DNA from 3 places in the Marinagarivorans cellulosilyticus genome. Region 3 is predicted to be linked to each of the others. Evidence: predicted binding sites of a transcription regulator. Region 3 holds the regulator's gene; each other region holds the start of a gene.

Region 1 (6,386 bases), 350 kb from region 3:
GCCCTTGATGGCACTGCGGTAAGTCCCTTCAGAAATCCCCAGCTCTTGCGCCAACACCTGCTGCGGAATATTCGCTTGCAACCGCAACTGCTCAAGCCTTGCACCTAACGCTGCAGCCACTTCAATATCAACCACTAATCCCCCTCCCTACACAAACTTAAGCCACAGTTTTTTAAGGCTTAGAATAAAAAAATGCCCGTAACCCACAACTTTTTAGGCATTATTTAATTCAGCCTAGCTTAAAAAAACGGGCAAGCCGAAAAAACATCACTTCAACCACCAATAAAGCAATAAAGCAAAGCCGATTACAGCGATGATTGAAGGCGAAGAAATGACGTTATGAGGGAAAAGAAAACAAGATCGGTGCAGTGAAAGGCTTCAAGAATACAGTGAGAATACAATGCTGCACCCAGTAGAATTTGCACTTTTCTCACCTAGGCTATACGCATGACACACCTTGAACTACGAATACTTCACTTAATTCTTGCATGGCTAATACCTTGTGGTTTGGTATCATTTTGAAATAGTAAGGAAGGCACGCGCCCTCGTTTTGTATGCCCGTATTGCGTGTTTCACCCTTGTCGCCCAACAGCCCTAAATGGATTCCCCCCATGCTCTCACTCCTTAGCCAATGGTCTATCGGCTTCAATATCATCACCTGCCTACTGCTTTGGTGTACATACCAATGGGTTTGCGAGGCCTTTGAAAAGAGCGCGCTCTCGCGGTTGGCTTGTAGCGCTATGCTGGGCAGTATTGCTGTACTACAAGCCTGGCATGGCTGGGCGCTCGCAACGGGGAACAGCCTTTTTGAGTCGCGCGCTTACTCAGTCGTGCTTTACTGCTCCACAATCACCTTCTTTGCTTTTTACTCTACGTTAATCACACCGGATGCCAAGCTCGGTAAAAAGTACATAGCATTAGCCGCGCTTCCGCTTCTTGGTGCTGTGTTGCCTAGCCCTATTGCTATACCGCTGGCATTTTTTCTGGGAGGAGCGGCCGCACTGTGGTTGATTGTGCGCCTGCGCCCGCATAAAGGGCAGCGGCAAAATCTTGAGGTAGAACAGCTGGCACTTGCGGGCATTACAATCGCGGCATTAATTATTTTTATGGCTGCGGTTGTTGCCTCTTGGTGGGGCGAGCAGATCTACGTGATGACTTATGCCGCCATCAGTGCCTGCGTCTTTGCATCGCTGCTTTGGATGTTAATGCGCTACCCCGACTTACTGCAAAAAGCCGTGGAGTTAGTAGCCCAAAGCTATGCCAAATCCACACTGCAAAATGAGAATTGCGAGCATCTCGGCCAAAAAATTGAAGCCCTAATGATTGAGCAAGCGCTCTACAAAGATGACACGCTTAACCTTAGCAGGCTTGCCCAGGCATTATCGCTAAGCAACCATCAAACATCAGAATTAGTGAACACCCAATTCGGTATGAGCGTATCGCGCTACATTAGTTTGCACCGCCTAAATGCCGCCAAAAAAATGCTGCTCGCAGAACCTAACGCCTCCGTGTTATCGGTCGGTTTAAGTGTGGGGTTTAACTCCCAATCGACCTTTTATGCGGCCTTCAAAACAACCACCCACCAAACCCCAAGCCAATACCGAAAACAACATAGCTAACGCTTTTTTACATTCAAACACTCCCAGATTATCATCCAGAAAAAATATAACCCACTGTAATATATAGCTTTTTATTTTTTTAACGGTTTTTGGCTCGTCAATGATCAACTCGGAAGGTTTTGCCACTGGCTGCGCTTACACTGGCTTCAAATCTTGCATTGGAGGCCAACATGACTCACTTACATCTACCTAAATTTTTGCGCGTTAATAACCCCAGCGAACAAGCTTGGCGCCAGCCAAAAGAAACCCGCAATAAGCAACAAGCAGACACCAACACAGCACAGCAAAACGCTCAGCGCATCTCTAGTTACTATGCACAAACCAGTGACGGCTACCGGGATTGGAGCCAAAAACTCAATATGCACTTCGGCACTTACGAATGGGGTATCAACCCCTTCAATTTAGAAAGCATGCTGGAAAACACCAACCGCAAAGTCATTAATAGTTTGCAACTTAAAGGGTCGCGTAATCGCCTACTGGACATGGGCTGCGGCCTTGGCGGCACTATGCGTTTTGCCGCTCAATTGCCGGCCATTAAGCACATTACCGGCGTAACCATTGCTGCCAACCAAGTTAAAGAGGCGCAAGTGATCAGCGCTAAACAACCTCAACACCACAAGTTACATTATGTGCTTGCCAACTACCATCAAACAGGCCTACCCCACGAGAGCTTCGATGGCGCTTATGCCATAGAAAGCGCCTGCCACAGCAGCGAAAGCAACAAAGAAAGCTTAATTAACGAAGCCTATCGCCTGCTCAAACCAGGCAGCACATTAGCCCTATGCGATGGGTTTATTAAAACCACTGCACCAATGAATGCCATTACACACCTATGCTACCGGCAGACCTGTAAACACTGGGCGCTAGGCAACTTCCCCGAGCTTACAGCCACTATCAAGGCAATGGAAAGCTCAGGCTTTGAGGAAATTCACGTTCAAGACCTCAGCTGGCGAGTGCTGCCCTCCGCACTCTACATCCCGTGGATGGTATTGCGCTACGGCACTCAACTATTGCTGCAAGCCGACCGCAACCCAGAGCACTGGCATCACTTATTAGCGCCTGCGTGGGGGCTTGCCCTTGCATGCAACCGTATGCGTTTTGGCTATTACTGCGTTAGCGCCAAAAAACCTCAAACTTAGCGGTAACCATCTATCACCCAATAAATAATAAGGAGACACCATGAAAGCTTTTTTCACCTTCGCCCTACTTGGGCCACTAGCTGGCGGTGGCACCCTCGCACTGCTCACCTTTCCATTTATCGCGCTAGAGGGCGGAGCCAAAGCTGCCGCCAGCATGGGCATGCTATTTATAGTCTTCTCCCCCATTGTGGGTATCATCCCAGCGGTAACCACTTTTATCGTTGTACACACCCAACGCGGAGCGCGACAAGGGAAAGTACTACAACGGTTCTCGGCCATGCTGGGCTTCATCACAACTGCTGCATTATTTATCTTGGTTTCAGGGCTGAGCACACTTGCAGAAATCAACTCTGCCACAGCCCTCATACTCAATACTCGGCTTATAACAGATCTGCTTACTGTTATCGCAGGCGGCGCGATGTTTGGGGTGCTTGGCATAGTGCCAGGTTATATCTGTGCGAGGGTTGGGTATGCAATACGGTAAGATAAAAAAACTAGAGGGTAGACACTGCCCCTGTTCAAATGGCTACATGCTCAAGGGGCTGCACTTTTAATTTGTTGTTTGTCATTTGTCGCTTGTAAAACTTGAAAGCCCCTAGCGTAGGGGCTTTCAAGTCAAAACCTTACATTTTAACTAATGGTAATCGTTAGAAAGGAATATCATCATCAAACGCCGTGCTGTTAAAAGCGCTAGTAGTAGGCGCAGGAGCAAAAGCCTCCTCTGCCGCCGGCTGCGCAACTGCAGGCGAAGCCCCTACGGCCTCGATTCTCCAGGCCTGCAAACTGGTAAAGCACTTCTCTGGCTTACCACCACCGGACCACAAACGACCCGAAAGGCTGAACGACACCTTAAGCTCATCCCCCTCTTTGTAGCCGTCGATAAGGGCGCATTTGTCTTTGATTAATTCCAAGGCAATGTGGTTGGGGTACGCGCTGTTCTCATCATCGCCTGTAAGCTTAATAACAAACTCTCTTTTGGTAAAACCGTTATTACCGTACTCGGTGGTTTCCCCAATGGAGTGAATGAGCCCTTGAATTTCAAACGTTTTCGACATGCTGCTGCCCGCTAATAATTGTGAGTTGCGAACTTTACCATCTTCATACGCATAAGGAAGAGCAAGCCCTCATGCTTGCGCAAAATTAACGCGCAGAGGGCTAGTGCTGTGCAAACAAAATGAGTAAGCGGCTACAGGTGTTAGCGGAAAAATGTAATACTTCAAAATAACATTTTTTCTTTAAGGGAATACAGTAATGCATAAAATTGGAGCAACGCTACTGGTCAGCGCCAGACTAAGCGCATGCAGCTCGGACGAGGCGCAACCACCCTCAGAGACACCTCAACAAAGCTGGCGGCTAGTTGCAGCCGATTGGTGGCTGTTGCGTGGCCCTTATGGTATGCAAATTAGTACAAAATATAGAACTACTTTGTTTGAATATGATGAAAGCGATGAGATTTCGCACATATCTTCAATTAACCTCGAACCCACCATCGACAATAGCGCCGCGCCTACAGAAACGTCTGAAGAGAATTTATTGTCGTTTAATAGCTACCGTTTTTTTAATACCAGTAGTTCCAACTGGGATATTGTTGAGCACACGCTAGTGCAAGCCACGCAGGAAACACAACCAGACAGTGAATCGCGATTTATGACACTGTACACATTTCAATCTTGGGGCGACACTTCGAGTTTGAGCAGATTAACACTCGGTGATTGGGGTGGTGTGAACGAACAGTTAGACCCCAATTTCCCAGAGCCATCTGACTTTGATACGGTCGATAGTGACAGTGACTTCCCCAACTTTTCCGCTATGTTACCCACAACACAGCGGCACTACGATAATGGCAAAGTTAGTCAGGTTTTATATTTTGACTCCCACGATGAGAAGCCCTTTTACCGACAGTCTATTAATTACGAAAAAAATCTCCTATCGAATATTCAACAGGCCCGACGAGTTGATTTTGGCAACGCTGAAAGCATTTGGGAAAACAGCGTAACCTATAGCTATATTTATCCAACAGCTGCAACGGTAATGGTTGAAGTTACATTAGAAAACGCAATGGGGGAAATACAATCGTTTATGGCCAGCGCCACTTACGAGCAAGCTAATTGCGGGCCAATGACAAAAGAGCGTAGTCAGAAAATGGTTCCGCAACCTTTTGCATTCTGCATTACACGGTAGTACCTGCCGACCAAGCACAATGCACGCGCTCGACTTTTTCGATCTTTCTTATAGTGTTTCTGGGTACTCGTTTTGTGCCCAGAATTTAAAACAGTATGCTCCTGTTATAGCTCCCCCCCAAACACTAAGCCGAATAAAAAGTGGCCTCTACGATTTCGAAGCTCGCCAAGCTTTTAGCGGCATCGCGGGCAAAGTCTTTGTATTCATTTTCGGCGCGGTAGATGGCTTTTAAATGTGCGCGTTTTTCCTTAGCCGGCAAATCCTTCCAAGCTTGTAAAATGGGGATGTGTTTAATTTTGGCGTTTACCTCGTCAAACACGCGGTATGGCGCGCGTTGAGATTCCGTTAGGGAAAGGTAATCCATAAGGTTGCTAACGCGAATACTGGCTTCGCCTAACTCTACCTGCTCGGCCATGTAACTTTTGCCAATAATACGAAGGCTATTGATAGCGTCTTCACGATTTTTGCTGATTTTGGCTTCTTGCTCGGCCAATAACAAAGCATCGCGCTTTTTGCGCAAATGCAGTTGCCAATGTAAAAAGCCCGCCACGGCGACCAAAGCCAAAATAATAACTACGCCAACAATAAATAAAACGGACTGTAATGTACTTTCAAACATGTTTTTCAAACACCTTAAAACAACAAATAATTTTAGTTAGCTAAGCGGCGCGCCACTTTTACCTGCAAAACAGCATTAAAATTGTTACATTTGCCGGCTACCTACTTTGGATACCCCAACCGCACTATGCACATTGCCTTTTTTGACTCAGGCCTTGGCGGCTTGAGCATTGTACGAGAGCTGTTCGAACACCCCCAAGCGCAAGGGCTTGGGGTTACGCAATGCAGCTACATTGCCGATACTGCCCAGTTCCCCTATGGCGATAAAGACGATGCTTGGTTGAGTGATCGTATTGTGCAGGTTATAGCTGCCAGCATAAATGCCATAAAGCCCGATTTGGTTGTGGTGGCCTGCAATACCGCCAGCACCCTGGCACTGGGCCCGCTGCGCGAGCACTTTGCCATTCCATTTGTTGGCGTTGTACCCGCTATAAAACCCGCGGCGCAGCAATCGCAAAGCCATGTCGTTGGCATTCTGGCAACACCCGCAACCGTGGCGCGCGATTATACCGCACAACTGATCGCGAATTATGCGCAAGACACAAGTGTTCACTTATACGGCGCCGCAGCCTTGGTGGCTCAGGCCGAAAACAAACTGTTGGGCAACGCCGTAGACCAACACACAATAACCCGTGCCCTGCATGCTTTATTGGCACTGGATGCCACCCAAACCCTCGACACCGTTGTACTAGCTTGCACCCACTTCCCGTTACTTCGCGAAGAACTTACCGCTGCCGCGCCCTACCCCATTCAATGGGTAGATTCAGGTGAGGCTATAGCACGCCGGGTTATGCAACTGTGCGAAGGCGCTAAAGCCGCGCCGCTTTCA
Region 2 (6,386 bases), 270 kb from region 3:
AAACGGTTCTTCAAAAAGACGGTGAGCATGACTTTAAAATGCTATCTACCGTGCTGCAGGAAATTAAGCGCCAGTTAGCCGAAAAGGGTAAAGAAAAGCGCGACATTTTCATCCTGTCACAAAAAGATACGGATTACCAAACGATTGTCAGTACTATGGATACCGTTCGTTCTTATGAGGCAGTTGTTGTTGCTTCTGTGGTTGATGCTGAACTGTTTCCTGAAATATCGTTGGGCGATGCACCTATTGTAACGCCCGTTGAAGAGCGTCCGTACGATGCCATGCCAGATGCGGAGGTGATGCAATGAAGCAGTCCCTACGCGCACGAAGAATGGCACGCTTGCATCGCCGCCACAAAGGGCAGCCAAAGTTAAACCTAGTATCGTTAATGGATATCTTTACGATTCTGGTTTTTTTCTTGTTGGTTAACTCCTCTGATGTAGAAGTTTTACAAAACAATAAAGCAATTAAATTGCCAGACTCAGTCGCCGAGAAAAAACCAGACAACACGTTAGTTGTGATGGTAAGCCCTGACGATATTGTGATTTCTGGTCGCTCAATTGTTGATGTGAAATCTGTTTTGGCAGATGACGGCGAAGAAATTAAAGCGCTAAAAAAAGAGTTGGAGTACTTAGCTTCACGCAAACCGTACGCTAACGATAGCGAAGCGAAAAAGGGCCGCGATGTTACGATTATGGGGGACAACACCATCCCTTATACTTTGTTAAAACGCATTATGACCACTTGTGCGCAAACGGATTATCGCAATATTTCGCTTGCGGTAAGTAAAATTGCAAACTCTGCTGAAGCACCGGAGGCGCCATGAGTAATGCCAAACTCATACTAGCGCCAAATTTGGCTTTGCCTTGGTCTAGTGAGCTTGAAGATAATAAGCGCTACTGGAAGATCTTTTTAGGTCTGTTTATTCCGTTTATTGTGCTGGGTTATATCATTGCTCAAGTCGATTTGCCGGAAAAAACTCGCGAAGAACGCGCTAAATTACCGCCTCAATTGGCACGGGTTGTATTGGAAAAAAAGGAGCTGCCTAAGCCTCCTCCGCCAAAGCCTAAGCCAAAACCTGAGCCGAAAAAAGAAGAGCCCAAAAAGGAAGAACCTAAACCTAAGAAAGAAGAGCCTAAGCCAAAGCCTAAAAAGGAAGAGCCCAAGCCTAAAAAAGCGCCAGACCCTGTAAAACTGAAAAAGGCACAGGAAACGGCGAAAAAGAGTGGGGTACTTGCCTTTGCAGACGACTTGAGCGCTATGCGCGATACGCTTGATGTGAGTGATGTTAAAACGCAACAGGTGACCCGGGCGCAAGGAAAGGCTGCAGCGGTTAATCGAAACTTGATTAACAGCGGTGCCCAAACAATGAGTGGTGGGGTTAATACCGCTGCGCTAAGCACTGATACTGGCGGCGCGGCGCTTTCTGGCCGTGAGACAACAGCGGTTGATAGTAAGTTAACTGAAGTGAGTGCCGCTGCTGCTGAAGAGCGAGCCAGTGACGCTGAGGCGGTTAAAGGTACGCGCAGTAAAGTTGCCATGGCGCAAACAATCGATGCCAATAAGGCCAGTATTTTTGGTTTATACCAGCGTGCGTTGGATGAAGATCCCACCCTTGAGGGGAAAGTGGTCTTTGAGTTAGTGATTGAGCCGGCGGGTAATGTCTCTAGTGTTAAAATTATATCCAGTGATTTGGGTGATAAAAAGCTCGAGCGTAAGTTAAGTGCTAGGTTGCGCGGCATTAATTTTGGTGCCGATGATGTGCTTAAGACAACACTAAGGCATACGTTTAACTTCTTGCCCTATTAGGATCGTAAGTATAAAAGCCCGCCGGAGCAATCCGTGCGGGCTTTTTTGTGGCCGTACAATGGTGCGCCTTGTGATGAATATGAATAAACCCGACGTTAAAATAATCGATGTCTGTGATGCGCCTAAGCTTATTCCTATAGTGGCGCATTGGCACCATGCCGAGTGGGCGCACTTGAACCCAGGGCAAGCCTTGCCTGCTCGTATTAAGAAAATGTCGGCTTACCTTAAGGTTTCCACCAATGCACAGGGGACTGATTCTTTTACCCCCAAGCTATTTGTTGCGCTAAATGGCGAAGCTTTACCGGTGGGTACTGCCGCGCTAGATTTGCACGATATGGACAATCAACCGATGCTGTCGCCTTGGCTTGCAAGCGTATTTGTCTTGCCGGAATACCGTCAGCAAGGTATTGCGACGGCGCTGGTTAAATACGCGGTTAAGGTTGCCGTTGATGAAATGGGAATTAAGCGAATGCATTTGTTTACGCCGAATCATAGGCCGTTTTATGAACGCTTGGGGTGGGTCCATTCCCAGCGATTATCGTATTATGGCGAGCCTGTTGATTTGATGTATTACCAGTAGCGAAAACGTCAATGTGCGGTGTTTTTTTCTTGCCCGCAACGGCTACAGCGATATAGCGTTACAAGTTTTCCTTGTTTAACATCAAATTTCTTTTCTGTGACTACTTTCCATTTATGAAACCCATTTTTGCACAGAGTTTTGCCCTTGTGTTTATCGCTGGGTTTTGGCCGCTTAAACTCTAAAATATTACTCATGCGAGCTGAATAATTCGTCTGTTTTAGCCGCTAAAATAGCGTCAGTCAGATGGACGTTGTTAATTTTATGCGTCCACCACTGCACTGTGAGTTTACCCCATTCAATCATTATGCGCGGATGGTGGTTGTGCTTATCTGCAAGGGTGCCGATTGTATTGGCAAAGCGTAGCGCAGCAGTAAAGTCTTTAAACGCATAGTGGCGCACAAGCATAGGCTGGGGGTTGGATTTTTGGGGGTTGGATTGTAGTTCCCAGTCGGGCAGCTCTTGCAATGCTTGTGTTAATTCTGCGCCGGCTAAAGGTGTAGCACCTACTTGGCAGGCCTGACACTCTTGTTTTGCAAGGTTGCTCATATATACCTCTAAGTGCTGGCTTCGGCTTTAACTTGTGGGCGTTAAGCTCAAGTAAAGCCGTCTTGCCTGCTGGCTATATTATTTGATGGTGAGGGTTTGCTCGGCAATTTTAGCTTGCCAGATTTTGGGCCCCGTTTTATGTGCCGAATCGCCTGTGCTATCAACGGCAACGGTTACTGGCATATCTTTTACTTCAAACTCGTAAATAGCCTCCATGCCTAAATCATCAAAACCGACAACTTTAGCGTGGGTAATCGCCTTAGAGACCAAGTACGCTGCGCCGCCAACGGCCATTAAGTAAACCGCTTTGTTATCTTTGATGGCCTCAATGGCTGCATCACCGCGCTCGGCTTTGCCGACCATGCCCAGTAAGCCTGTTTTTTCGATTACGGTGCGGGTGAATTTGTCCATGCGAGTTGCGGTTGTGGGGCCTGCGGGGCCAACTACTTCTTCACGCACGGGGTCCACAGGACCTACGTAATAAATAAAGCGGCCCTTTAAATCTACCGGTAGCTCTTCGCCCTTGCTGATCATGTCGACCATGCGCTTATGGGCGGCATCACGGCCTGTTAGCAGTTTACCGTTAAGTAATACGGTTTCTCCGCTTTTCCATGTTTGCACATCGGCGGGTGTTACCGCGTCTAAATTAACGCGGCGCACAGTGTCGCCAACTTCCCAACTTATTTCGGGCCAATCTTCTAATGCTGGTGGGGTTTGGCTGGCAGGGCCGCTGCCATTCAAAACAAAATGGGTGTGCCGAGTTGCTGCGCAGTTAGGGATTAAAGCAATCGCTTTGTTGGCTGCGTGAGTGGGGTAGTCTTTAACCTTGATGTCTAGCACGGTGGTAAGGCCGCCTAAACCCTGAGCGCCAATACCGAGTTGATTAATCTTGTCGTATAGCTCAATACGCAATTCTTCAGAGCGAGTTTCGGCGCCTTTATCAATAAGCTCTTGAATGTTGATGGGCTCCAGGAGGGACTCTTTTGCGAGCAGCATGGCTTTTTCGGCGGTACCGCCAATACCTATGCCAAGCATGCCCGGTGGGCACCAGCCCGCGCCCATTTGCGGTACGGTTTTTAATACCCAGTCAACAATGGAATCCGAGGGGTTAAGCATGGCAAATTTAGACTTTGCCTCAGAGCCACCACCTTTAGCGGCCACGTGAATGTCTATAGTGTCCCCTGGGACTATTTTGTAATGAATAATGGCAGGGGTATTGTCGCCGGTGTTTTTTCTGGCGCCATCAGGGTCGGCAAGAATACTTGCACGCAACACATTGTCTGGGTGTTGGTAAGCCTCGCTCACGCCTTGGTTTAGCATGTCTTCGAGCGCCATATCGCCCTCTATCGTCACATTCATGCCAACTTCTACGAAGATGGTCACAATGCCTGTATCTTGGCAAATGGGGCGGTGCCCCTGCGCGCACATGCGGGAGTTAATTAAAATTTGGGCGATGGCGTCTTTGGCGGCTTGGCTTTGCTCTTTTTGGTAGGCCGCGTGCATGGCATCGATAAAGTCTTTGGGGTGGTAATAAGAGATATATTGCAATGCATCGGCTACGCTGGCGATGATGTCTTCTTGCTTAATCACTGTACGCATGTGTTGTCTCGTGTCGGCAGAATTGGGCGTGTAACGCGTAATTCTACACACTCAACGTTCGCGACTAAAGGCAGTTAAGGCAAAAGCGGGTTAAGTTATTGGCAGTTGCTAATATTTATAGGCGGTATTCAGGTAAAAGCTTTTAACGCATTGCCTTGACCTGCGACCTTAGAGTTGGCAAAGTGCGGCTTTACTGTAATTACATACAGGTTTTTAATGGCGCTTATTTTAGGAATTGACCCAGGCTCGCGTAAAACGGGTTACGGTATTATTGATTACCTTAATGGTAAACCTTGCTATGTCACCAGTGGGGTCATTCGCATTCAAGCAGAGCTTGCCTTACCTGAACGCCTTAAGGTGATTTTCGATAGTGTTGTTGAAATTATCGAGCACTATCAGCCGCAGGAGTTCGCAATCGAGCAAGTTTTTATGGCCTCCAACGCCAGTTCAGCATTAAAGCTCGGGCAGGCTCGTGGCGCGGCTATAGTAGCCGCTTGTTTTCATGATTTGCCGGTATCAGAGTACGAGGCGCGCAAGGTCAAACAGGCGGTTGTTGGCACTGGCGCGGCCGATAAAACTCAGGTGCAGCATATGATTAAGTCGCTCCTGAAACTGGAGGGAACGCCGCAAGAAGATGCCGCCGATGCATTAGCTGTAGCGTTGTGCCATGCAAATACACAGCATTATTTAGTGCGTACCGCCGGTGCGCGTCAATTTCGAAGGGGGCGATTAGTATGATTGGGCGTTTAAAAGGGGAAGTGCTCGAAAAGCAGCCACCAATGATATTGTTGGATGTTATGGGGGTTGGCTACGAAGTACTTGCGCCGATGAGTACATTTTATAACCTGCCTGAAACGGGTGTGGCAGTTTTGCATACACATTTGTCTATTAGCGAAAATGCCCATCAGCTGTTTGGCTTTTCTAGCCAGCAAGAGCGCAGTTTATTTCGCCAGCTGATCAAAGTAAGCGGGGTTGGGCCTAAAATGGGCTTGGCAGTTTTATCGAGCATGGAGCCCAACGAAGTCGTTGCTGCAATCCTTAACGATAACGTCACGGCACTCACAAAAATTCCCGGTGTAGGCAAAAAAACTGCAGAGCGCTTGGTGATTGAAATGCGAGACCGCGTCAAAGATTGGCAGTTGCCCGCAGGCGCTGCTGGAGACAATAACGAGGCTGTAGCCGCGAATGGCGATATACTGGCTGAGGCAGAAAGCGCAATGATTGCGCTGGGCTATAAACCGGCAGAAGCCACTAAAGCCATTGCCCGCGTACTTAAAACTAACGAGGTTACACGCAGTGAAGAATTGATTCGCTTAGCGTTGCGCAGTATGTTGCCTGGGGCTTAGCCCGCCTTGCGATGTCATTTGGTTTGCTGCATGGCTTAGGTCTAGCGGCGCCTTTTATTAATTAAGAAGTAAAACTTGCATGATAGAACCCGACAACCTGAAACCGGTAGCGCAAGAGCGTATTATCCAGCCGGCCGCGCAGGGCAAAGAAGAGCAGGTTGATCGCGCTATTCGCCCTAAAATGCTGGCTGATTATATTGGTCAGCCGCATGTGCGCGAGCAAATGGAAATATTTATTGGTGCGGCTAAGGCACGGGCCGAGGCGTTGGATCACTGTTTGATTTTTGGTCCGCCAGGTTTAGGTAAAACTACATTGGCTAATATTATTGCCAATGAAATGGGCGTTTCCCTCAAAAGCACCTCTGGCCCCGTGCTGGAAAAAGCCGGTGATTTAGCTGCGATAATGACCAACCTCGATGCGGGCGATGTACTGTTTATTGATGAAATTCATCGTCTTAGCCCTATGATTGAGGAGGTGCTTTACCCCGCAATGGAAGATTACCAGT
Region 3 (6,386 bases):
CTATCGCGAAACAGCAAGCTATTGCGGTTATCTTGTTTAATGCCGTTATAGGTAAAGCTTTGTTCAGCATAAAGGCCATAGTGATCGGGGTGGTCGTAAATGGTGGCTTGTGCCAACAAGGCTAAATCCCGCGCCGTTGTTAAATGCCCCTCAGCCGGCCAGCCCGTTGCATTTTTAAAGTGCGTATTTTGCATGCCAAGCAAGGTGGCCGTTTGATTCATTACATCGGCAAAGGCACCCTCACTACCGGCAATATGTTGCGCTAGCGCAATAGAAGCATCATTGCCCGATTGAATAATGACACCGCGCAGAAGGTCAATAACCTCTACCTCCGTGCGTGGCTTTAAGAACATGGTCGAACCACCACTGGATGTGCCGCCGCGGCGCCATGCATCGTCGGTGATATATACCTTATCTTGCTCACTTAAATCGCCGCGCGCCACCTCCTCAGAGACAATATAACTTGTCATTATTTTGGTAAGGCTCGCTGGGGGCAACTGAGAATCAGCTTGCTCCTCAATTAGCACATGCCCTGTTTGCGCATCGATAAGAATATAGGCTTTTGCCGCAACCTGAGGAGGCTTGGGAATGATAATGTCTCGCGCTATCGCCAGCTGCGATGCGCCCGCAAGCAGCACTGCTTGCGCAAAGGACCAGTACATCTTGGTTTTAAAAATCATGATGAGAGTAGTTATCCGTGGCCAAAAGTCGCGATTATAGCAGCATTGCCTAAACAAACTCCAAAGCCTTACGGCTGCACAAGCAAGCACCAACCTCCCACTGCCCCACAAATTTAACCACTACACTGAAAAAGGTGCTTGCACTACAGCAATTACTGCTTATAATCACATACTGTACAGCCAACCAGTACTTTTACCTTTGGAGGCAAAATGTCCAAACTTACCGCCAGACAGCAGCAAGTATTCGATGTTATTAAATCGCATATGGAAGACACCGGCTGCCCCCCAACTCGCGTAGAGCTCGCGAAGATTTTGGGCTTTAAGTCGGCCAATGCCGCTGAAGAGCACATCAAGGCCCTAGCACGAAAGGGCGCCATTGAAATTATCGAAGGCGCCTCTCGCGGCATCCGCCTACCCGAAGAGGCCCGCGGCATACCGCTTGTAGGCCGCGTTGCCGCAGGCAACCCCATTTTGGCCACCGCACACATCGAGGATTATTTGCCCATACCGCAAAACTTCTTCCACCCGTCTGCGGACTATCTGCTGGAAGTACGCGGCATGAGCATGAAAGACGCCGGTATCCTTGACGGCGATTTACTGGCTGTTCGCGAATCTAAAACCGCCAAAAATAACGACATAGTCGTGGCGCGCGTGGAAGACGAAGTAACGGTCAAGCGCTATCGCCGCGAAGGCAACCGCGCACTGGTACAACTATTCCCCGAAAATGAAGACTTTGATGTTATTGAAGTAGATTTACGCGATAGCAGTTTTTCTATCGAAGGCATTAGCGTTGGCGTTATTCGCCGAGGATAAAACTATGCAAGCTCTCTCTTTGCAGCAACCAAGCCAATACAATACCGCAGATGCCGCAGCCAACCGGCCCTCTAAGGTTAGCGAGATAATATTGGCAGGCAACAATCCGCAAGGCGATCTAACCTTTGCCATGCTGGCCCACCTTAGCCATCAACATAAAACTGATGGCCATAACGGGCGTTGGCTCACATGGATATGCCCAATGCTAATTAGCCGCGAGGCGCTTGCGCAGTTTAACTTCGATGTAATGGGCCTTAGAATTTTACACCCCAAACGCGAAGCCGACATACCTCAACTAATGCAAGATGCCTTAAATGCCGGCACCAGCCATACCGTAGTGGCCCACTGCCAAGGCTTTAGCAGCAAGCTGTTCCCTTGGTTAGAAAATGCCGCTTACGCTGGCGATTGCAGCGCCTTAATTATTCGCCCCCAATAAAATTGCAGCAAGCTTAGCTCAACCTCTCCTCCTCGACCCTCCGTTTTTCCGCAGCTGTACGCCATTCAGCTGCGGAAAAACGGAGTTTTTTTATTTCCCCACCCTACCCCTCAACAACAGACATTATTCTTTTTTGCTTTTTTCCATTTGAGCTTTTAAATCAGCAAAAGGATTAAAAGTGGCGGGCGCAACCTCCGCAGATTTTCGGCTGCCATAAATAATTTGGTTAGAAAACTTAGTATGCTCTTCATCATGGCAATACACACAAAGTAGCTCCCAATTACTGCCATCAGAAGGATTATTATCGTGATTATGATCCCGATGGTGCACCGTTAGCTCCCGCAAGTTTTTATGGTTAAACTCGCGGGTACATCGGCCACACACCCAAGGGTACATTTTTAATGCTCGCTCACGGTACCCCTTTTCACGAGTTGCAATATATTCGCGCTGCTCCGCAAGAATGCGATCCAGCTTACTGGTCGGTGTCACTGACATAATAAATCCTAAAGTAAAAAGTAGGCCTCACGCCAAAAGCTTTTGCTCACAATCACAAGCATGCAGGCCCAATATCAAGATCAAACACTACCCCCTGCAAACAAAAGCAGCCACAAAGTAAACATAAATATTATTCGCCAACACTAAACTCTAGCTGCTCGACATTATCGACATACAGCTGGGGGTTTGCTTGGTTTGCGGTAGTTACATTTATTCGCCCGGCTACATTCACTTGTACTACTGGGTTCACAAAGTAATTTCGCCCCGCCACCGCCGTGGCCAAATTGGCCTGCCATGCCGCCTGGGCCTTTTCAGACAACGCTGAAAATAACGCATTAAACGCGGCCGGGTCTTCAAAGCCAATGCCAGGAAACAACGTATAAATGCGCGCGATACCATTGGCATCACTCACTTTAACCGCATAAACATCACGCGATATTGCCGGGCTAGCCGCAAAGCGCACCAACGCACCTTGCAACACTACTTCACGGTTATGGCAACCTACCATCGCATCAACGCGCTGCAAAGCATCGACCACAGCGGCATCTGTTCGGAAATGCAAAGGCCGGTTATCAGCACGAATTATACTCACATCGATCAGCACAATATCATTTCGATACAAAGCTGCACTTAGCGCTTGATGGCTAGCATCAACAATCACCGGCAAAACCATGTCCTCATGCTCAAGCACCAACCCCTTGCCACCATCAACAATGGCGTGAACCTGCGCCAAAATTTTTGCCCGATCAACACCCTCAAACAGTGTCTCATCAACACGGTAATTATAATCGTAGCGCGTAGCATAGGGCTCGAGCACCTCCAACGCCTCCACCAGTACATGCCGAGGACCATCCCCCGTTTGCAATAAATTTCCCTGTATGCGAATCCGGTCATGCCGCCCGACAGACGCTAACGCCCCAGCCACTTGCCCATCATTGGGCACAAGGCTTAATTCCTCAGCATCAAAAAAGTTAGTGTCGCTGCGATAAGTAAAAACAGCTTGTTGGTTAATAGACATAACCCCATGCACCGTTCCCACCAAACCCTCGCCAAGCAACTGCTGCTGTAAAAAGTCGCGCTCGAACCGAAAGCTCACTACACGCGTGCCTAGCGCCGCAGGCGCAGCGCAAAAACGAGACTTATCAATCATCGCGATACTGGGTGCCAAACGTAAGTAACCTTCACTTAACTCAGAACTCGCCGACGATCCACTAGCAACGGAATCCCCAGCAGCCCCCATCTTGCCACCACAGGCAACAAGCAAGCTAAAACAACCCATTAACAGAATATGGCTAACTGCCGAAAAATACGCCATCACTCAACTCCTAGAATTAAGCCCCAAAGGCTCTTTATATCAATAAGCCTAATTGTACGCACAAGTGCACCGCAAGAGCGCAACATCAAGCAGTGACCATGGCGTTTTGTGATGGAGTTAAGCCGACTATTAAAGAAAGCAATAGCAGCTTTGTGCGTGCATTGGGAGCCAAACAACATACCCAGACGCACACCAAAAATAAATGCACTCAGATGCTCACTCGGATATTTATAGCCTATTTGAGGGCGTGCGTAAGCAATCAACAAAACGCATAGCGGTTAAGCCTTCGGCCCATACGCCTACACTTTTCCATCGGCTAAAATTCGCTTTTAGAGGGAATACTTTGTGAGCTTTAAGTGCGGATAACCTCGCGAAAAAAGGAGCCAATATATTCGTTATCGAATGCAAAAATGTAAAACGCTAGGTGATCATTGGGTAGAAATTTATTACCAATCTGAAAGCGAGCCCTGTGGATCAGCATACCGAGTGGTGCAGGGAGAGCTGGCTAGAAACCAGCGCTTACCCGATTTATGACCGTAATTATTTAGGGTACCCACGAATCCCAAATGGGTTTCCAAAAGGGTCTAATACCTGACACATACGAACACCACTTTTAAGATCCATCGGGCCGCGAAAAAGTGTTGCCCCTTTGGAAAGTAAAAAACTTAATCTTGCATCGAAATCTTCTGTTTGCCAATACACAACAGTGCCAGCACAACCTGATGAGACTTTTGTAATCAAAACAGGACACTAACAATTAATCAAAACAGGACACTCACTTTAAAAAACAATCAAATCTACCCGCTCGATGTTTCAGGCCCAGCAATCTTTTTCAGGCGAAGCTGTAGGCCCGTGATCTTATGACCACAGGCTATCAAAAATGTATTTTTAGAACAACGAGCCATATACCCAAGCTAAGTTAAGCCTAGAGGCGTGAGGAAAGCGGAGGGGAATAAGCGGCTGATCAGCCAAATAACGACTGGCAGCGCCGCCGATTAGGCGTGCGCTGGTACCCCATTGCAAAAGCGGCACTTTCGATATGATCACCAGCCCCCACAAAGGTTTTCGTGTTCTTTTCGAAAGCCCGGGTCAGCTCTAACCAGTTGTCTGGCTCGATACCTAGGCGATCAACAATTGGGGGTAAAGTTGAGATGATATGGCCTCGTTTATCATCGCGCATTACCCTGCCCGTCCAATCCACCAAATCAATGTAATCCATCAATGTAAACGGCAAGCCTTGCGGCATCGGTTCGCGCGGGTTACCGACAAATTGCGCTAGATTTTTTGGGGTCTCATTATTTTTAGCGGCCGCAATACGCTGCTTTATCGAGGTATGATCACTGGTTTCAGGGGTTTCGGCCATTTTCGCGCGAATTGGATTCAGATCAACATAAGCCATGCAGGCCGCTAATGCCGCTTCGTCACACAGCGCTTGCGATTTAAAACGCCCCTCCCAGAACCGCCCCGTGCATTTATCTTCCGCATTGGCCATGCGAGCAATCGGTTCATTCAGCGCCTTCATAAACTTGCTAATATCAAATAGATTCAGGCGCCACTGATCAATGCGCATTTTAACGGCGACTTGCTCGGCTTTATTCATGGGGTCCTGCCGAGCGTATTTTTGTGTGAGCACCGTACCCTTATAAAGCCGATGCCAGCGTTCGCACACCTCTAAATCCGTCAGGTGATGGGCCTCGGCAGCATTGATATGCAAGACGGTATGTACATGATTCGACATCACGGCATAGGCACACAAATCGATGGCGAAGACCTCAGCCAATAGCAATAAGCGGTCTTCAATCCACTGACGACGATGCTCGTAGTCTTGCCCCGTGTGGTTATCTCGGCCGCACAAGAAAGCCTTTCTAACACATCGACTGACACAGTGATAATAGGGCGTGGTGTCTAGCGAAACCTGGACTTTGCGAGCCTTGGTCATGGTAATCACCTAGCGGCAGAGGGTAATACCTTAAGCCTAGCCAATGATCACTTTTTGTCCAGAATTTAGAGTGTGTGTCCGTTTAATTTCGATCACTATGCACCTATCTAGGTAGGTGAGCAGATTCAATCTATTCAAGATCGTTATTGTCAATTACAATGACATGTATTAGCTCAGACATAAAATGACAGGTGCTATTGAAAAATAAATAACTGTCAGATTAACTCTGAGCTAATACACCATAGCGCTTGCCATTCGTTGCTTGCCGCCATTATTCTCACCCTATAGAGCTGTTATGCCGTTGATGGCACAAAAATCTTCCCAATCACTATTGCTAAGTTCAACCGATATTGCACCCATATCGTCTGGATATTCAGATTCAACAAGCTCAAACGTAATGAAGTCATCCCCGTGATCTTCAAGATTTATTTAACTGTAGATCTTGCCTTTACGGACTTTGTACTGGCCCTCTTCAATCGGTAATACCATATTATTCTCCTATATTGTTAAGCTCTTTGAGCTTATCTGATCGTAAGTGCCGTGCACAACCAATCGACTGCTCAAGTGGATTGGCACTACCCAATTAGCCAATAGGGTTAAAATTCGACCAAGCAATGGTATGTGCACTGGCACTCGTGTAACCGAATAATAATTAATTTTAAGTTGACATGCATGGATGTCTAGCATATTAATGTAAGCATGAACTCG

What was found. The regulator LexA, encoded in region 3, represses DNA repair genes until DNA is damaged. The targets are predictions, from matches to a motif close to ACTGTNTNTANANACAGT.
Region 1: MARGE09_RS17485 (DUF3127 domain-containing protein) is a predicted target of LexA. The motif match lies at 3,991-4,008, and genes of this name have one in related genera.
Region 2: ruvC (crossover junction endodeoxyribonuclease RuvC) is a predicted target of LexA. The motif match lies at 4,727-4,744, and genes of this name have one in related genera.

What each region holds. Positions count from the first base shown of each region.
Region 1 covers NZ_AP023086.1:4,252,331-4,258,716, forward strand. The annotation lists gene MARGE09_RS17465 (helix-turn-helix domain-containing protein) at 1-135, opposite strand, end outside; gene MARGE09_RS17470 (AraC family transcriptional regulator) at 612-1,619, shown strand; gene MARGE09_RS17475 (SAM-dependent methyltransferase) at 1,790-2,758, shown strand; gene MARGE09_RS17480 (hypothetical protein) at 2,799-3,242, shown strand; gene MARGE09_RS17485 (DUF3127 domain-containing protein) at 3,406-3,813, opposite strand; gene MARGE09_RS17490 (hypothetical protein) at 4,010-4,939, shown strand; gene MARGE09_RS17495 (DUF2489 domain-containing protein) at 5,064-5,558, opposite strand; gene murI (glutamate racemase) at 5,685-6,386, shown strand, end outside.
Region 2 covers NZ_AP023086.1:4,173,620-4,180,005, reverse strand. The annotation lists gene MARGE09_RS17130 (ExbD/TolR family protein) at 1-308, shown strand, start outside; gene MARGE09_RS17125 (ExbD/TolR family protein) at 305-826, shown strand; gene MARGE09_RS17120 (AgmX/PglI C-terminal domain-containing protein) at 823-1,809, shown strand; gene MARGE09_RS17115 (GNAT family N-acetyltransferase) at 1,883-2,389, shown strand; gene MARGE09_RS17110 (hypothetical protein) at 2,398-2,583, opposite strand; gene MARGE09_RS17105 (4a-hydroxytetrahydrobiopterin dehydratase) at 2,576-2,935, opposite strand; gene MARGE09_RS17100 (fumarate hydratase) at 3,014-4,534, opposite strand; gene ruvC (crossover junction endodeoxyribonuclease RuvC) at 4,751-5,272, shown strand; gene ruvA (Holliday junction branch migration protein RuvA) at 5,269-5,880, shown strand; gene ruvB (Holliday junction branch migration DNA helicase RuvB) at 5,960-6,386, shown strand, end outside.
Region 3 covers NZ_AP023086.1:3,901,922-3,908,307, forward strand. The annotation lists gene MARGE09_RS15780 (D-alanyl-D-alanine carboxypeptidase family protein) at 1-662, opposite strand, end outside; gene lexA (transcriptional repressor LexA) at 891-1,493, shown strand; gene MARGE09_RS15790 (hypothetical protein) at 1,498-1,929, shown strand; gene MARGE09_RS15795 (YajD family HNH nuclease) at 2,053-2,424, opposite strand; gene MARGE09_RS15800 (hypothetical protein) at 2,555-3,739, opposite strand; gene MARGE09_RS15805 (transposase) at 4,704-5,678, opposite strand.